Regions from separate parts of the Leptolyngbya sp. FACHB-261 genome, predicted to be linked through region 3. Evidence: predicted binding sites of a transcription regulator. Region 3 holds the regulator's gene; each other region holds the start of a gene.

Region 1 (4,212 bases), on a different contig from region 3:
CTTGGAGCCCAATCCAGACTTTCACCAGTTAGCCCAGCAGAATTGCCGAGCATATCCCCATGTAGAGATTTTGAACACATCCTTTGAGGAGTGGCCCCTAGAGGTTGAGAGATTCGATGCCGTTCTAGCAGCTAGTTCTTTTCACTGGATATCTCCAGAAGTAGGATATCCCAAAGCAGCCAAAGCCCTCCGTAAGGACGGCCACTTTATTTTGTTATGGAACAAAGAGCTTCAGCCTTCCTATGAGGTGTATCTAAGCTTGTCTGAGGTTTATCAAGCTCATGCGCCCTCTCTTAAGCGCTACGAAGATAGAGACACTCAAGAAGAAATCTTGAGAGGGTTGGGACAGATAGCAACTGAGTCAGGGCAATTTAAAAACTTGGTATCTGGGCAAGTTATGTCTGAGGTAACTTACAGCATTGACGAATATTTGATGCTTTTGACCACCTACTCGCCCTACCTAAAGCTAGAGCCACAAAGCGGGGAAGCTCTATTTGCAGGATTGAGGCATAAGGTAGAGCATGAGTTTGGGGGCAGTCTTCAGCTTTCCTATCTCTCTGCTTTTCACATTGCCTCAAGGCGCTGAACGACTATTTGCCAATAACAAACACTTGCTTGTCCCCAGGCGAGACAGTGTTTTGAGAGAGACTGTAGACAAGCCCTATTTGTTTGAGTGGAAGACGTGAAAATCAACTCCAGATCTTGTTGAGATTCAGCTCAAACCCAGGCAGTACATCTTCACCTGAAAGTACGCTTGGTGATTGCAAAACCTAACAGAGCTGCTTTGGAAATTTCTTTGTCTTCGCTATAAATGTACGGCAATGATAGGAAGTTAAGTCAGGAATTCAACTCTATGTACCAGTGGGAATACAAAACTATCAAGTTCTTTGCTCAAGGAGCATTAGACGCAGGACGAATCGACGAACGAGAAATTGAGGATATATTGAACGAACTCGGAGCTAGAGGCTGGGAACTGGTCACCATTCTTCCAGGCACAAGAGCTAACGGTGAGCTGTGGGATTTTGTGGCGGTACTCAAGCGTGAGGTCAGTTCGTAGCACAATTGGGCAGACGGTGAGCCGTTTCAGCACGAATTTCCAAGGTACGAGCGCTTATTTAATCAAATGTATGAGGGTTAGGATGGATTGAGGTTTTGACTGCAATCCATCCAGTCTCCAGGGAACAGTGCATTTTCTAGTTTTACAGGCCGTTCAACAAACAGTGAGACTAAGAGCCCAGTAAAAACTCATTAACAACACTCCAAGCATTGGAATGGGATGCTTTCTTTCTAGCCGCAATGTAATCAGCCAGGTAACTAGCGTCCCGTGCTACTCCCGAAAAGCGTCCTGAGCCCCAGGTATACAACCAGGGAAGCCCCAAGAAATATAGGCCTCGCACACCTGTTACACCTCGTTCATGGCCGGGATAACCCTTACCATCAAACACGGGAATTTCTACCCAACTAAAATCAGACCGATAACCGGTACACCACACCACAGCGCCGATATCTGCCTCATCATAATCAATCGCTGAAATCTCCTCTTGGGGTTCCCAGGTAGGCTTGTAGGGCGGTTCCGTTGGTGCTTGAATTTGGTTCTTTTCTAGAAAGGTATCAATGCTTTTCTTGATGCTTTCAGCCACTGCATCAGCCTGGTCCAAATTTCGCTTCAGGTCGTCCCAAAATTCAAGCTTGCCACCGCTAATACTCTTGAGCCTTCCATGCAATTGCATACCCTCTAGAGCAAACTGTCGCAGGTCAATTTCCCGTCCCCCACCACGACCTGTCACATAGTGATTAGCCTTGCTTCTGACCTTCTCTTTCTGCGGATGGTCATCGATTGACAGGTCATAGTAGCCCATTTGATCGAGCCAATCGACAACATCTTTGCCTCGATACTGGCGCGGCGAACGGGGAGCACCCCCTACACACAAATGGACCTTCTTACCAGCAAGGTGCAAATCCTCAGCGATCTGGCAACCAGATTGTCCTGTTCCTACAACTAAAACAGCCTTGTCAGGTAAAGACTCTGGATTCTTGTACTCAGATGAGTGCAGTTGCACAATGTGCTCAGGAAACCGCTCAGCAATCTTCGGCATTTTGGGGATGTGGTAGCTACCTGAGGCAATCACGACCTGATCTGCCGTATAGTCCCCAATCGAAGTTGTTAATTCAAAGACACCTTCAGAATCATTCTGCCTGACCCTTGAGACTTCAACGCCTTCCTTTACAGGCGGAGCAAACGAGGCAGCGTAGTCCTCAATGTATTGAACGATTTGGTCCTTTTGCATGAACCCGTTAGGGTCATCACCTTGATAGTGGTACCCAGGCAATTGACACTGCCAATTGGGCGTGACTAGACAAAAGGAATCCCAGCGTTTTGAGCGCCATGAATGCCCAATCTTATTTTTCTCAAAAACGATGTGGTCAAAGCCTCGCTCATTTAAGCAGTAGCTGATAGACAGACCGGCTTGCCCCCCTCCTACAATTGCAACAGAATAATGGTTTTTCATTGGCTACTTCTCGTTTAGTTGTTTAGGAGGCTTATTCCACAAGGTCGCTGCTGCAAACTACAGAATTTAGGATTGCATTAGTCCAGCGAGTAGAGCCGAGCTCAGTCAGCGACGCTCTCTACAGCGCGAAGCGTCATTACCTGAACCATAGGATTTGAAAATGGGTGAGAACGTATCTCCAGCTACAAAACACTGAAGTCTAATCCTAAAGACAGGAGGCTACCGGGATGAGCGTTTAGAGAGTTAGCTCACCCGTCTATACCTGTCTATTTAGATAGGTCAGCTTTTAGGCGCTGAGCTGTAGTTCTTTGACAGTTGCATAAGTATAAGACAGTTGCACGCAACCATCCTGATATGTATCACACAGCTATTTGTTAGCAATATAAGCTAATTCAGATTACTGCACGAGTTTCACGATATGGGCACCCCGCATGACTGGAATAACGTAATCCATCTTTAACAGGCTCGGTACCTCCCCTTGCAGAACTCTCCAGAAATCGACGGTTCCACCAGAGCGAGCTGGGTTGTGATGATCAAAGGTTGCGACTGCTAGATAACGACCTGATGCATCAAACGTGATGCCCTCCGGCAGAATTCCTTCAAAGGGAACTGTGGTGCGGGGGGTTAGGCGGCCAGTATCAGAGTTGAGGCTTAGCAGCGTTAAAGAACTGTGCCAAGTCATCCGCTGATCACTTTGAGGTAAGTAGCTGGCTTCCATGTTGAGAGAGACAACAAATCGCCCATCTGGGCTAATGGCAAATTCCTCAGCGCTGCCACCTACTGCAGCAGTCGAAACGATTCGATGGGCAACTTCATTGCGGCTGTTAGCAGATTCAGCAAAGTTGATAACCGTAAGGTCGCTGTGCTGAGAGCCGACAAACTGGTCAGCAACATCGTCCCCCCACAGCAAATTTGTCACGATAAAGTGCCTGCCATCTGGAGTGAAATGTCCAACCCCCGGCAGCTTCCCAGTCATAATCGGCTGGCCCCAAGCTCGAAGGTTTGGACGACTAGAATTAGTGCGATCAACAGCATAGAACACAGCTTCATTGCGATCAGCTAAAGTAACACCCAGAAACTGACCTGATGGATGCCACTCCAAATGCGAGGCGTTGGCTTCTGGATCATTGATACCCGGAAGGTTCTGAAAGATAGGCGTTCCCAACTCCCCATTTGAGAACGGAATCAAAGCAATTTGCCGTCGAGGATCCCGCAAACTAACTGCCAGTAGGTTGCCCGCTGGATGAACTGCAACGGGTCGCGGCTGATTGCCCAAATCGAGTTGGTCGATAATTTTTGGGTGTTGAGGATTGCGTAAATCAATCACCGTGAGCAGTCGCCCTGAAGGGATGTCCGAGCGCAGGGTTGCTCCTTTGGGGGCAGGCGCAAATGTTTCGGTCACAAAGGCATATTTCTCGTCTGGAGTGAATGCCAAATTGTTGGGCCATGCCATCACTGAATTACTGACTGGCAAGGTAATTGGTCGGGTAATCGGTTCGCGGGCTAACCCACGCGTCAAGGGAATGAGCGTGAGGGTATCAGTCAGCCCAGGTGAACGCTCACCCAACTGATTGTCAATATAGGCGGACGCCTCCATATCTGCATCTGACAACACTGCCAGAAACCGCCCTCGAAAGTCTAAATAGTCAGACTGGGCTTTAGCAGAAGCGGATTGAGTGATGGCCAAAATAACAGCCGCAAA
Region 2 (4,212 bases), on a different contig from region 3:
CTGTGTGTTTGCCTTCCGAAGCCGCTACGGCTGGAAGAAGCAACTGCTAACCAATCAGTCCGACTACATAGGCCTGCTGGTTTGGAGCATCTTAGGTCTACAGTCAATTACCTTCAAGAGCAGCATTTTCTGAGCGCTGCTCTAACTGAGCCTCAGGCTAAGGCTGCTTGCAGGGTGTCTACTAGTTTTTGAAGATCTTCTGGTGTACTCAAGTAATGGACGGAGGCCCGAATGCAGTTGGGATCAGCAATGGTACGTACAAACACAGCTTGCTCCTCCAAGGCTTTGACCAGGCTAGCGTGCTCCTGCCCATTGACCTGGAACGAGACTAAGCCAGCTTCTGGCGCAGTCTGACGCAGGCAAGTGATGTCTGGGATTGCCTGCAACTGTTGCCAGAGCTGAGTACTGAGGCTAACGATACGCTCATAACGCGCTTGGGCCGTCCCCCAAGCTGCATGTGAAGCGATAGCCTGACGCAGCCCACCGTACAACATGAAGGCGGAACTGGCTACTTCATAGCGACGGCAATCCGGATGCCACTCAGCAGGTGCCGCAGAAGAGTAGGTGCGAGTGCTACGCCAGCCAATAAAGGTTGGTTCCAACTCGGCCTGAGCTGCGACGCTGACATAAAGCCCGCCAACCCCTGCGGGACCACACCACCACTTGTGCCCTGTAAAGGCGTAGAAGTCGACTGCTGATTCAGGCAAGTTTAAGGGTAGAACGCCAACTGATTGAGCCGCATCAACTAGCACCCGGGTGCCTTGAGCATGACAAACACGGACAATCTCAGCAAGAGGTAGGACTTGCCCAGTGTTCCAGAGGATGTGGCTAATCACCAGTAGTCGTGTGGCAGGACGCAGGTACGCCTGCACGATCCCCACCGCATCGTTTGGATTCAGGGTTGACTGCAGGGGACAAAAAGAGACCTCAATGCCAAAACGCTTCTGCAGCTGAAAGGCGGCTGCAACGATACCAGGGTGTTCACAGTCTGACAGCAGCAGATGATCCCCAGCCTGCCAAGGCAATCCCCAGAGGGCAATATTGCAGCCAACTGTTGTATCTTCTGTCAAGGCTATGGTTTGGCTGGGGGCGCCTAACTCAGCCGCAATCGCAGTCCGAGTTGCTTCACACTCAGATGCAATCCAGGCGTTGACTTGTGCACTGAAGGGTCCTAGCTGGTCAATCTTGCGGTAATTCTCTTGAATAATCTCTAGGGCAGATGAGGGAAGTGGGCCCTGGCCGCCATAGTTGAAATAAGCTTTGTCAGCGAGAGCAGGAAACTGCTGGCGATGGACACCCAAATCAGACACAGGCAGAACTCAGACTCTAAGACTTCTGGATTCTAGCCCAGGCATAAGCTCTCACCTCTGGGTCTAGAGCTCAAAAGCATAACCTCCACGCCGGAGTACCGTTTAGGCACGATGGCGTGGAGGTCCGATTCCCTGAAACCAATCGTCTCAACCAACAGAAGCAGCCAACTCTTCGGCCTCTTCCGGTGGCTTGAGGCTAGGGAAGAGGAAGTGATTTTCTTCTACGTATTGTGCCCCGAACAGGCCCTTCTCAGCCCAAAAATAGCGGTCAGTGGTGTGCTCGTTCCGTCGAACGAGTAGCAAGGCAGGTGGTGCAATCCCGGCAGTATGGATAAACTTACGGGCCGCTGTGACCGGCTTATCGTCGCCACTGTCAATGCTGAACTGAGGAACGTGTTCTAGGATTCTACGTCCCTCTAGACGCCGCCGACTCTTCCGTTTCCGTCTCCTAGCCAAACCTCGTACCTCCTTGAGTGTTGCGGTAGCAGCTTGCAATCCTGACTAAATTGTGTTTGCGGCTACAAAATCCGTTGTGAGTATATCGGTTCGGCACTAGGAATTCAACTTTTCTTAACGGAAAGATACAGATACTTGATGAAATGTCTAGCTATTGGTTAGCAGAACAAATCAGGCCGCCGTAAAACTCCACGTTGGATAGCTACCCAGCGCAAATAGCCACAAATAGTCGCTGCAACTGAATGCAGCTTACCGGAATATTGCGAAAAATTTAACTTTGAAATGGCGCAAAAACTGTCTAGCGTTCTTTAGCGTCCGGGTTGAGAGGGTGGACGTAGTAAGAAAAAGCTTACGCCAAAGGTAGAGACGGCAAATGTCAAAACGACTAGGGCTAGAACCACGGCTGGCAGCCAACCCTTGACTGCCCGATCAGAAGTGCCAGCGCGGAGGTCCAAGCTCTCTGCTATTTGAGACTCTTCTTGATAGAGCAATGGTTCGTGTTCTGGTATTGGTCCGTCTGGGGAGCTTACTTCAGGTGCAGTGCTGTTGCTCTCCCCTACAAAGCTCCGCGCAAGCCGGTCAGCGACACTAGCCGTTCTAGCAGTTATTGACTCACCCTCTACCTCAGAGCTGTGAAGAGAGTCAGCAATCTGCTTGAGGCGAGCACAGGCGCGTACGGTGGTTTCAACCTCAGCCCGGAAGCGCTGATTTTGCCGAACCAATTCCTGGTTCTGCCGAGTCAAGGTTTCTAGTCGTGTCCGGGTGACCTGCAACTCACTAGCCAGCTCTCGATATACAGAGATCGGAACTGAAGCTTGCTGTGCACCCGATCTAGACTCTGTACGAGGTGAGGAGGTATTGAGGTTGGAGGTCATAGACGCGGGTGCCGCTGAGCGAACGGCAGCAGAACGAAGAAAACACTTGCAGTTTACAGTAATCCAGCCGAAGCCGCTTTAGGTAGTGGCTTCAGACATCTCAATAACTCGACCTTGGCGATCCTTAACTAGGAAGTTCAGCGGTTTCTCGGCCCGAATCTTATACTTTACGCCTCGAGTCTGGGCGCGCATCAATACCTTTTCCAGGCAGTCACGGTCAAAGCAAACGTGACGGTCGCGCTTGGGGCTCTGAGAATTAGCGCCGCTAATCACATGCAGTTGGACGTTCTTCTCAAGCTGGTACCACAGTCCGTCTGGAGCATCAGTGCGACGAGCAGTTGCGACACTGCCACGCATATCAGCCGGGAAATACAAAGGATCGACCGCGCCCGCCCCTAATGTCTGCTCATAGTTGTAGTAGTAGTGCAAGGGCACATCTGCAGCGGGCAAGTCGAGCTGACCTTCGTAAAAGCTACGGGCTTGGTCAAGATCAGACACCATGACGGTATGCACCTTAGGCGCACTGGTTAGAAACATCCACATCGCGACTGCATAGGCACCCAGCAGCATCACCATGACGCTCTGGGTTGAGAACAGTGCATCCAGTGGTAGCAGAACACTCAGGCTTGGCCAGGAGTAAGCAGTCAGCAGTGGCATTCCATCCATGGCAACAACAGGCATCAGTATTGATTTAGTTGGGATGTGATCAATGAGTCAGGATGAAGGCAGATCCCTCCTCCTTATCCACCATACTAATACTTACTTCCGGGAACACTTGCTACTTCCCTGGGGGTGACAGCGCTAGCTTTAAGGCTTCTGAAATTAGGAACTGCACCGCCTGACATTGCGATTTCAGGGCCAACGCAGGAGGCTCTTTTAGAGCCTCCTGCGTTGGTAGTTGCTCGGGTAATAGAGGCAGATGCACGAAGACTGCCTGTAGCCGAGGCTGTTGACTATTCTTCTGAGTGTTGTAGTAAGCGTTGTAGTACAAGCTTTGATAGTACACCTGGTTACAAAGATAGGTCCCTGCATCCTCAGAAACTTGGGTCGCGATACCCTGCTCGTTCAAGGCGGTTGCCCAAGCCTGCAACGGTAAAGGGCTAGCTAAACTCTCGGGGCCTTCAGGCTCAATGACCTGCCGCTGAGGTTGTTGACCCATGTTGTCAGGGATCGAAAAGTCAAGGCAGTTGCGAGCTAACCGTTCCAGACAAATCTCAGCTCGTCCAGGCGCCTGTCCCAAGCAGATCAGCACCGATGGTTGCTGGCTTGCCAGAGCTGAACTCAGAATCTGCCAGGCTTGCTGACTGGCACAAGGAAGCAATAGGCTCTCTGCCCCAGGCAGATGCTTCAACACCCCGATCTCTAGATGCTGAAGAACCTGCTGCGAAGCGTTAATCGAGAAGTTGCCGTAGGGCTCGAAAGCTGTCAGCAGCAGCTGACAGCGACTAGCTGGACTCACGGGGTAGGCGATGGATTCGGTGTTGGGGCTGAAGCAGCTGGAGTAGGGGTCTCGGTAGACGAATTCGCACTGAACACTTCCTCGGCAACGGCTCCTGGCTGTCCCAGTGCCC
Region 3 (4,212 bases):
GGTTGCAGACGATTGCAGGTGGGCTTCTAAGAACCACAGGCGCATATCAACGGCGCGCGAGATCTCGGTGTAGAGATCAGCGGTGTCCTTGTCTCCTAGAGAATCAGAGTCGTCAATAGCCGTACGGATGCGGCTGCTGTACTGGCCGTAGCGCTCGACGAGGGCTTCGACGTGCTCTCTGCCTTCAACAGCTCCCAGGGGATACTCCGGTAAGGCAGAGGCCTCTGCGGCCATGCGCGCCGTTCCTTGGGCAATGCCACCGAGCGTTGTCGCTCGTTCAGCCAATAAATCCACGAAGCCCAGCACTTCCGTCGCTAGCTCATCAAACAGCAGATGCAGCTGGTAGAAGTTCATGCCCTTGACGTTCCAGTGAGCTTGCTTCACTTGGGTGTAAAGGTCGAGCGTGTCGGCCAGGTGCTGGTTCAACATGCCGATTAGCTGCGTGCGCTTCTCAGCAGGGATGTTGATGCGGCTCTGATACTGTGCGGTCTTTGCCGTCTTGGTCTGACTGACTGCCATCTTTAACTCTCCTGTCGCAGAGATACTAAAACGAACTCATTACGACTACGCTTAGTCTAGCAAGAAATGCCCTACTCTGTCAAAGGCGCAGTTGTCAAGCGTGCTTAAACCACGTCTGTAGGCGGAGTGAGATTAAGCTCCCATGATCTCGTAGCCACCGTCTACATAGATGATTTGGCCGGTGATGCCACTCGACAAGTCACTACACAAGAAGGCAGCCGTATTGCCCACTTCCAAGGGGGTAACCGAACGGCGGAGAGGCGCTACTTCTTCAACATGGTGGATCATGTCCAGGATGCCGCCAATTGCTGAGGATGCCAGTGTTCGAATCGGACCGGCAGAGATGGCATTCACGCGAATGTTTTGGGGGCCCAGCTCGGCAGCTAGATAGCGAGTGTTGCACTCAAGAGCGGCTTTAGCAGTGCCAGCTAGGTTATAGCCTGGGATCACCCGTACCCCGCCGAGGTAGCTGAGCGTTACTACGCTGCCTCCTTGAGTCATCAGGTGCTTTGTAGCTCCGCACAGTTGGACCAGTGAGTAGGCGCTGATATCAAGGGCTTGATTAAAGCCAGCGCGGGAGATGTCGCTGAAATTGCAAGTGAGGTCTTCTTTATTCACGAAAGCAAGGCAATGGATCAAGATATCCAGGCGACCCCACTTTTCCTGAATAGCAGCGACCATCTCCTCGATCTGCGCATCATTCTGGACATTGCAAGGCAGAAGCAAATCTGGGGCTAGTGGCTCGACCAACTCGGCAACCTTAGCGCGATAGCGATCTCGCTCATCGGGCAGGTAGGTGATAGCGAGGTTGGCTCCAGCCTTGTGCAAGGACTGGGCAATACCCCAGGCAATAGAACGATTGTTGGCAATGCCAGTGACCAGCGCATTTTTTCCGGTCAGGTCAAGCATGGATCTCTCCAGATCGGGTGGCGGCGTGACGAGATCTTACGATACAGCAGCCCTGCCTCTCTCCCGCTCCAGAATCCAGTCTCGTATCACCGCTCAGCAAAACTAAAGTCTGTTGTGATACCGTTTGGTCAAAATTGGTTACCTGTAATACAAACCGCAAGCCTTGAGTAGGTTTAAGTGATGAAAACTTAGTCAGGGCGTTCAGCAAGCCTTGAGATCATCCAGACCGGGAGGGATAGAGGTGGGGAAGGAACGATGGTTGTGACCCAAGATCGGCCTCTAGCGGCGGTTTTCCGCCAGATGAACAATGGTCTATTTCCGCCGATGGTGGAAACCTTCGAGCGGGGTAAGACAATCTTTTTCCCGGGTGACCCAGCGGAGCGAGTTTACTTTCTGCTCAAGGGAGCGGTCAAGCTTTCGCGGGTCTATGAAGCAGGTGAAGAAATCACCGTCGCCTTGCTACGCGAAAACAGTGTCTTCGGCGTGCTGTCTCTGATTACGGGCAACCGCTCTGACCGCTTCTATCACTCTGTGGCCTTCACCCCGGTGGAACTGGTTTCAGTGCCGATTGAGCAGGTGGAGAAAGCGCTCAAGGAAGACCCAGAACTCTCAATGGTGTTGCTGCGTGGCCTCTCCTCGCGCATTTTGCAAACCGAGATGATGATTGAGACCCTGGCCCACCGCGATATGGGCTCTCGTCTGGTGAGCTTCTTGCTGATCCTCTGCCGTGACTTTGGTGTGCCGGGCGCAGAGGGCGTCACCGTGGATCTGAAGCTCTCGCACCAAGCCATTGCTGAGGCTATTGGCTCTACGCGAGTTACCGTCACTCGGCTGCTGGGCGACTTGCGTAAGCAAAAGATGATCTCAATTCATAAGAAAAAGATCACGGTCCATAATCCAGTGCTGCTGGGCCGCCGTTTCACCTAATTTTTCAGGATCTCTAGAGGCGCAGCCTTCAGCTAGACTGCACCCATGACTTCAACTTTCATGCCCGATTTGTCCGCCCTGCTCCCCATCGCCCGCAACGCTGCTTGGGGCGCAGCCGATATTCTGCTGGAGCACTACAACGGCCACAGCGATTTGCAGGTAGACGAGAAGAAGGACGGCCCTGTTACGGCTGCAGATCTAGCCGTGAATCGTCATCTTCTGTCTACGCTTCAAACTGCCTTGGGCAATGAGCATTTTGCCTACCTCAGCGAGGAGACAGCTGACGTACCCAGCCGTTTTGAGAAACAGTGGGTTTGGATCATTGATCCGCTGGATGGCACTCGCGACTTTATTGACCGCACTGGCGAGTTTGCCGTTCATATTGCGCTGGTGCATCAAGGCCGTCCGGTATTGGCTGTCGTCGCTTATCCGATGGTGCAGAAGCTCTACACCGCTGTGCAAGGCCAGGGCAGTCAGGTAGAAACTCGGGATGGCACTGCTCATGCCTTGCAGGTGTCTGACCGGCAGCAGCCTGAGCAAATGCGTTTGATTGTGAGCCGCAGCCACCGGGACGGCAAGCTAGACCGCTTACTGGCCAAACTTCCAAAGGCGGACCAGCGGGCTGTTGGCAGCATTGGCTGTAAGTTCGCTTCGATCACAGAGCAGGAGACCGACTTCTACGTAGCCCTCTCTGGCAAAAGCGCACCCAAGGATTGGGATCTAGCTGCACCTGAACTAATTTTGACGGAAGCAGGTGGTCAGGTTAGCCGCTTTGACGGCAGCCTGCTGGAGTACAACCGCGCTGATGTGAGCCAATGGGGCGGCATCCTGGCCAGCAATGGCCATGCCCATAACAAGCTTTGTGCATTGGCAGAAGCAGCACTTGCAGAGGTGACATGAGAATGGCTGAGGGGTAACTTGGCTTAAGCTATACCAAGGCTTAGGCCAGCGGCTCCCCTCAATCTTCCAGGGATTTTCGTGTTGAACCTCGTTCAGCACCTCTAGGCTGCTTACCTGACATCAGAGGCTCTGTGAAGCTGAAGTGAGGCATCAGCCAACTTTCTTTTTGGCTGATGAAGACTCTGAGGAGAGTCCATTTCGAGTGTTTCAGTAAAAATACTAGTCACTTATTATCAGGCTGTGCAGCCAAAACTTCTGACGCTTTTTGCATCTACCCGTTGAATATGAGCATCTGCAACTATGGATATCATTGCTCAGTCTAGGGCAGATGGATTGCAGTATTAAGCAAGGAGTTGCATAAGCCAATGTAGAACGTTAAAGATACTCCTAGCCAGATTGCTAATCAGCTAGATGAGTTTCCTGATAACGCTCTAAAGGATTGTATATAGCTGGTGGACTTCTAGTTTCCACTTGCCTAGAGTTCAGTCGCACCCTAGCTGTTCTAGCTGAGGAGTACCTTGATGCATCTATTGCCAAAACTTGCCTGCAAAAACTATCTCGGCTTGGTTCAGCTACCCGCCGCTCTATTGTAAATACTTCTCGGGGTAGATGGCAATCTTCCTCTAGGTTCTGACTTTCACCGGCTACAGGCTTAGGTTGCTATCTCATTCATTGCAGACTTGCTTAGACAGACGCCGGGAGCGAACTGAGCAGGTTTAGCTTAGCAGTAGGCTGCTGTTGGACATTTGGCAAGATGTTCACTGTGTCTACTAAGCACTGTTACTCAGTTTTTTTGTAAGAATGCTTTCCGTCGCGCTTATTGCGCCTCCCTTTTTCAGGTTATTCGTCTGTATCTTTGATATTTCTAGATAAATTTAGAGCCTTAAGGCCTAAAAATTTAGGTCTTGACCTTAGCATCGGCATCCGTAAGTATTTGAGTTCAAAATAGGTCTGCTG
Region 4 (4,212 bases), on a different contig from region 3:
TTTTTGTACTGCAGAAAACGAATGTAGAGCGCACCAAAAGCTCCTAGAACTGCCAGCAAGAGGATCAGGTCGCTGGGCTTGGCCTCATGCCAGAATCCCTCACCAGCGTCCGAGGAACTGGGAGGAACATCAAGCAGAACAGGGTCTGGTAAGGGCTGGGCTTTTGCAGGGGCGGTCAGACAAATAGATGCCAACAGGGTGACTGCCAGAAGCTTGAGTTTCATGGAGTTTAGCTGGGGATTTAGCGGGGAGATTGGCTGAGAGGTTTACTTTTACAGGGGTCAAGTCGAGCTTAAGTCGGGGTCAAGCCGAGGGCATTCCAAGCAATGCTCACGCTTGGAGAACTGAGTCACTTAATTTCGAACGGCCAGGAAGCACCTATCAGCGGTATCTCCTAGCCGTTAAGCTTTCCTAAATGACTTGCTTAGCTCGATCGAGATACTTCCTGCGTTCGGCTAGACCAATGGTGCCCCCATTAATCAGGCGGGTAACGCGCACGACATTGTCAGAATCGGCAGGCAGATTAATTTTGCGAGTCTTCCAGTACCAGCCTGCCACCATGATTGCGTACTGAGGCGATTCTGCCCACTCAGGATGGCTGACGAAATCTACCGCTATCGCATTGGAAAACTGTTGATAGTTGGAGCGACCTGTGAGTTGAATAGCCCCGCGCCCCATGTACTTTTTGCCATCGCCTGCATGGGTGTTGCCAAGCATAGTGGCTAAACGCGAGGGGGGATCGTACCTTTTTTGCTGATCGGTTGGTCCCCAAATCTCACGGATCCATCGGAAACCGCCGCTCTCGTGAATGATTTGCGCCAAGAAATGGGCAATTCTCAAATCGGTGTTGATCTCAAACTTGTCGAGCGTTGCATTCAGCCCGGGGATCAACGACTTAATCCGGCTCTCCAGGTTCTGTGAGCCAACAATTTTTAGAACCTGGTCAGCAGTTACATAGGTTTTAGTTGCACTTGGGACGGGCGATGCTGAGGAAGAAGCCAGATCTTTGACCTCGGCAGTTTCATCAGGCAACTTGAACAAATTGATATAAGGATCTACACTCTGAGGCCGCGCCGGTAGGTCTGACAGAAGGCGAATATAATCTGTCTTGGCATCAACCGTATCGACCTTAGGTAATGGCATTGCCAGTGTTTGTAACCGGTCAGTCGCAATGTCTCGATACTCGTCTAAAGTCTTCCCTGACCCGTATAGCCCCACGTAAGGAGGATTATTGGCTGGCCGAGGTGAGGCATTCGACAAAAGACGAATGTAGTCGTCTACAAAGTAATCTGCTGGGTCTGGCTGTTCTGGCAGCGCTAGTAACAACTGTTCCAAACGATCTAGGCCGAGCTGACGATAGGTCTTCAGCTCAGCAATACTCATCGGCGACATAGGAATTGCTGTAAATGGGTGAACACACAAACAAGCACTGAGTGTTCATTGCCTTTACGGTTTCCTATAAGCCCTTGCTTTCACTAGCTTGTACTAACAGAGCTGTAACAGCTGTAAGTAATTAAGAAAACAAAGACTAGGCAGAGGCAATGCCCACTGATCAGTGGCCCAACGAAGCCATTTTTAGTGATTTAGCTAAGTTATATCACATTCAACCAAAATGTAGCTGCATTTCTAGTCATTTTTTAATATTTAAGGGTTGTACATATTAAGCAAAATAACCGCAAGGCAAATTTGCTTAAACGGTGAAAATAGCTGAATCAAATCTGACTGATTTAAACCAAGCAAGGTTAGCTCGAATACCTTGTTGAGTGCAGTTATTTCTTAAGTTATAAAAACAGGTTGCCAAGAGCGAGGCACGAAAAAATGGGCTCTGATAACGTGTTTACCAACAACCCCTAGCACATGGCTATAGGCACTTTTTGTCTACTTTGCACACAATCGCCTGCATTAAAGGGCAGGCGATCAGAGGTCAGCTAGCTTGCAGGTTGGGGCAAATAGTCCGTGCTGCAACTTCGTGGGGTGGGGTGTCTTGCCAACCTTGAAGTAGGGCTTGGAGCTCTTGCTTGAGTGTCAAGAGTTCCTGGATACGACGCTCTACTTCAGTAATTTTGGCCTCTAGATGGTGCTTTACCTCACTACAAGGCAAGTTGCCATAGTCGTAGACCTGGAGGATTTGCTGAATTTCTTCCAGGCTCAAGCCCAACTTTTGGGCTCGCTTAATGAATGACAGGCGCACCAATACATCAGAGGTGAAGATACGGTAGCCTGATTCGGTTCGATCCACAGTTGGGCTGAGCAGGCCCATGTCCTCGTAGTAGCGGATGGTTTTCACCGATAGGCCGCTCTCTCGCGCAATCTGCCCAATCTTGAGGCGGGACTGGCTATCTGTACAGGTCATCTGTGCTTCCCCAGAGACTTGGACTTCCTATTGTACGAAGCGCAGAGGACCTTTGGACAATGGCTCAGCCATACAACTCAGCGACGTGAACCTAGCGACGTGACGGAATACCTGGCGCGTAAGCTTCGACGACCCTGCCGGTCTGCGAACAGGTAATCATCAAATAGTCGCAGGTTTCACACTGGGTGCGAATGTGTTGCGCTGCCAGTAGATGGTCCCGCTCAGCAAGGCTACCGCAGTTAGGGCATCGAACGGTCTGAAAAGTACGCATTTTCAAAGTCTCACTACTATCAAAAAGTGGAATAAGGACAGGGGGGTTAGAAAGGGCGTTCATGTTTAAACAACTAAATGATCTGAGACAATGTGTATCTAAAGTTACGCTTCTCTCAGAAAGGTCGAAGCAAACGCTCGACTAAGTATACCTTCTCATTATGGCTGTCCCATTCAGGAATAGCAACGGCAATAATTCCGGGGATCGCCCATCAGCTCTGCGATCCCCGCAAAGGTAGTCGAAGGCTCAAATATTGTTTAAGCTCAAATCTCTGCCAAGGGTCAAGCTTTTCGCCACAAAGCTACACATAAACTTGACTTTGTTCTAGGTACATCCAGTTAATTTCGATACAAATTCTTTGTTTTTGATACAAAACGAAATTTGTGTCTGGGTCTATAGATGGATGCGTAGATCTATTCCACTAAACCAAAAGTGTGGCTAAGACAGAAATATTAAGAAAAAATCAATTTTTAAGGATGGAAATACTCGTAGATCTGCTCAGCCAGTTTCGGTCCAATGCCAGGGACTCCAGCAAGCTGCTCTGCACTCGCCTCTCGGATGTAATCGACAGAGCGGAACGTTGCCAAAAGCTGCTTCTGGCGATGGTGACCTAGTCCTGGAATTTCATCCAAGCGCGAGCGGCGCATACGAGCGGTGCGTTGCTGACGGTGAAAGCTAACGGCAAAGCGGTGCGCTTCATCCCGTAAGCGACGCACTAGTTGAACGCCTGGGTGCTCAGCGTCAGCGTCTACCGGCTGTGACTCACCGGGCAGAAAAATCTCTTCTCGCTGCTTCGCGAGACTAACGACGTTGACTTCTTGTAGCAAGTCCAACTCTTGAAGGACAGCAACCACGGCTGATAGCTGGCCCTTGCCGCCGTCAATCATCACTAGATCTGGCCAATCAGGGTTACCCACCCGTTCCTTGCTGGGGTCCTCGCCATAGCGACGGAACCGACGCCGGATGACCTCAGCCAAACTGGCGAAATCATCAGAGTGACCGCTCGTGACAGCGGGATTTTTGATTTTGTAGTGACGGTAGTGCTGCTTGGCAGGCAAGCCGTCTATAAATACAACCTGCGAAGCGACGGCATCAGACCCCTGAACGTGGGAGATGTCATAGCCTTCGATGCGGTGAGGTAGATCGGGCAGGTCTAGCAATTCGGCCAGAGCTTGCATGCCCTGGGCATTACGGTCGGCGAAACGCCGGGTGCGAGCTAGTTCGTAGGTGGCATTACGCTCCACCATTTCAATCAGTTCGGCTTTGAGCTGGCGCTGAGGGGCAACGATCGTAACCTTGCGCCCACGCTGCTCCGACAGGTAGTGAGCCAGAATGTCGGTTTCGGGCAAGTCATGCTGAACTAAGATCTCAGCTGGAATTTCAACAGCTTCTACCGAGCGGTAGTGCTCTTCAAGCGCCCGCTGCAGAATCATACCCGGCTCAGCTCCTTGAGAATCGGCAACGAAGCCCAAGCGTCCAACCAGTCGTCCAGCGCGGATTTGAAACAGCTGAATGCAAGCGTGCTGCTCATCGGCTGCTAAGGCGATGGCATCGCGCGAAATGGTGTCGTCGGGCAGAGCCACTTTCT

Evidence for each region. The regulator NtcA, encoded in region 3, controls nitrogen genes in cyanobacteria. The targets are predictions, from matches to a motif close to TTTGTANNNNNNNNTACAAA.
Region 1: H6F94_RS15950 (MSMEG_0569 family flavin-dependent oxidoreductase) is a predicted target of NtcA. The motif match lies at 2,680-2,699, and genes of this name have one in related genera.
Region 2: H6F94_RS29335 (DUF3155 domain-containing protein) is a predicted target of NtcA. The motif match lies at 1,816-1,835, and genes of this name have one in related genera.
Region 4: H6F94_RS20770 (replication restart DNA helicase PriA) is a predicted target of NtcA. The motif match lies at 2,716-2,735, and genes of this name have one in related genera.

What each region holds. Positions count from the first base shown of each region.
Region 1 covers NZ_JACJPL010000024.1:313,931-318,142, forward strand. The annotation lists gene H6F94_RS15940 (class I SAM-dependent methyltransferase) at 1-586, shown strand, start outside; gene H6F94_RS15945 (DUF4177 domain-containing protein) at 854-1,057, shown strand; gene H6F94_RS15950 (MSMEG_0569 family flavin-dependent oxidoreductase) at 1,227-2,510, opposite strand; gene H6F94_RS33270 (beta-propeller fold lactonase family protein) at 2,908-4,212, opposite strand, start outside.
Region 2 covers NZ_JACJPL010000031.1:913,636-917,847, reverse strand. The annotation lists gene H6F94_RS29345 (hypothetical protein) at 1-133, shown strand, start outside; gene H6F94_RS29340 (aminotransferase class V-fold PLP-dependent enzyme) at 153-1,310, opposite strand; gene H6F94_RS29335 (DUF3155 domain-containing protein) at 1,458-1,766, opposite strand; gene H6F94_RS29330 (hypothetical protein) at 2,075-2,641, opposite strand; gene H6F94_RS29325 (VOC family protein) at 2,720-3,322, opposite strand; gene H6F94_RS29320 (pyroglutamyl-peptidase I) at 3,420-4,100, opposite strand; gene H6F94_RS29315 (helix-turn-helix domain-containing protein) at 4,097-4,212, opposite strand, start outside.
Region 3 covers NZ_JACJPL010000001.1:447,539-451,750, forward strand. The annotation lists gene dps (DNA starvation/stationary phase protection protein Dps) at 1-519, opposite strand, end outside; gene fabI (enoyl-ACP reductase FabI) at 652-1,428, opposite strand; gene ntcA (global nitrogen regulator NtcA) at 1,684-2,355, shown strand; gene H6F94_RS02055 (3'(2'),5'-bisphosphate nucleotidase CysQ family protein) at 2,401-3,255, shown strand.
Region 4 covers NZ_JACJPL010000027.1:250,185-254,396, reverse strand. The annotation lists gene H6F94_RS20785 (lipase family protein) at 1-224, opposite strand, end outside; gene H6F94_RS20780 (glycoside hydrolase family 19 protein) at 412-1,392, opposite strand; gene H6F94_RS20775 (heavy metal-responsive transcriptional regulator) at 1,925-2,353, opposite strand; gene H6F94_RS20770 (replication restart DNA helicase PriA) at 2,445-2,624, opposite strand; gene uvrC (excinuclease ABC subunit UvrC) at 3,095-4,212, opposite strand, start outside.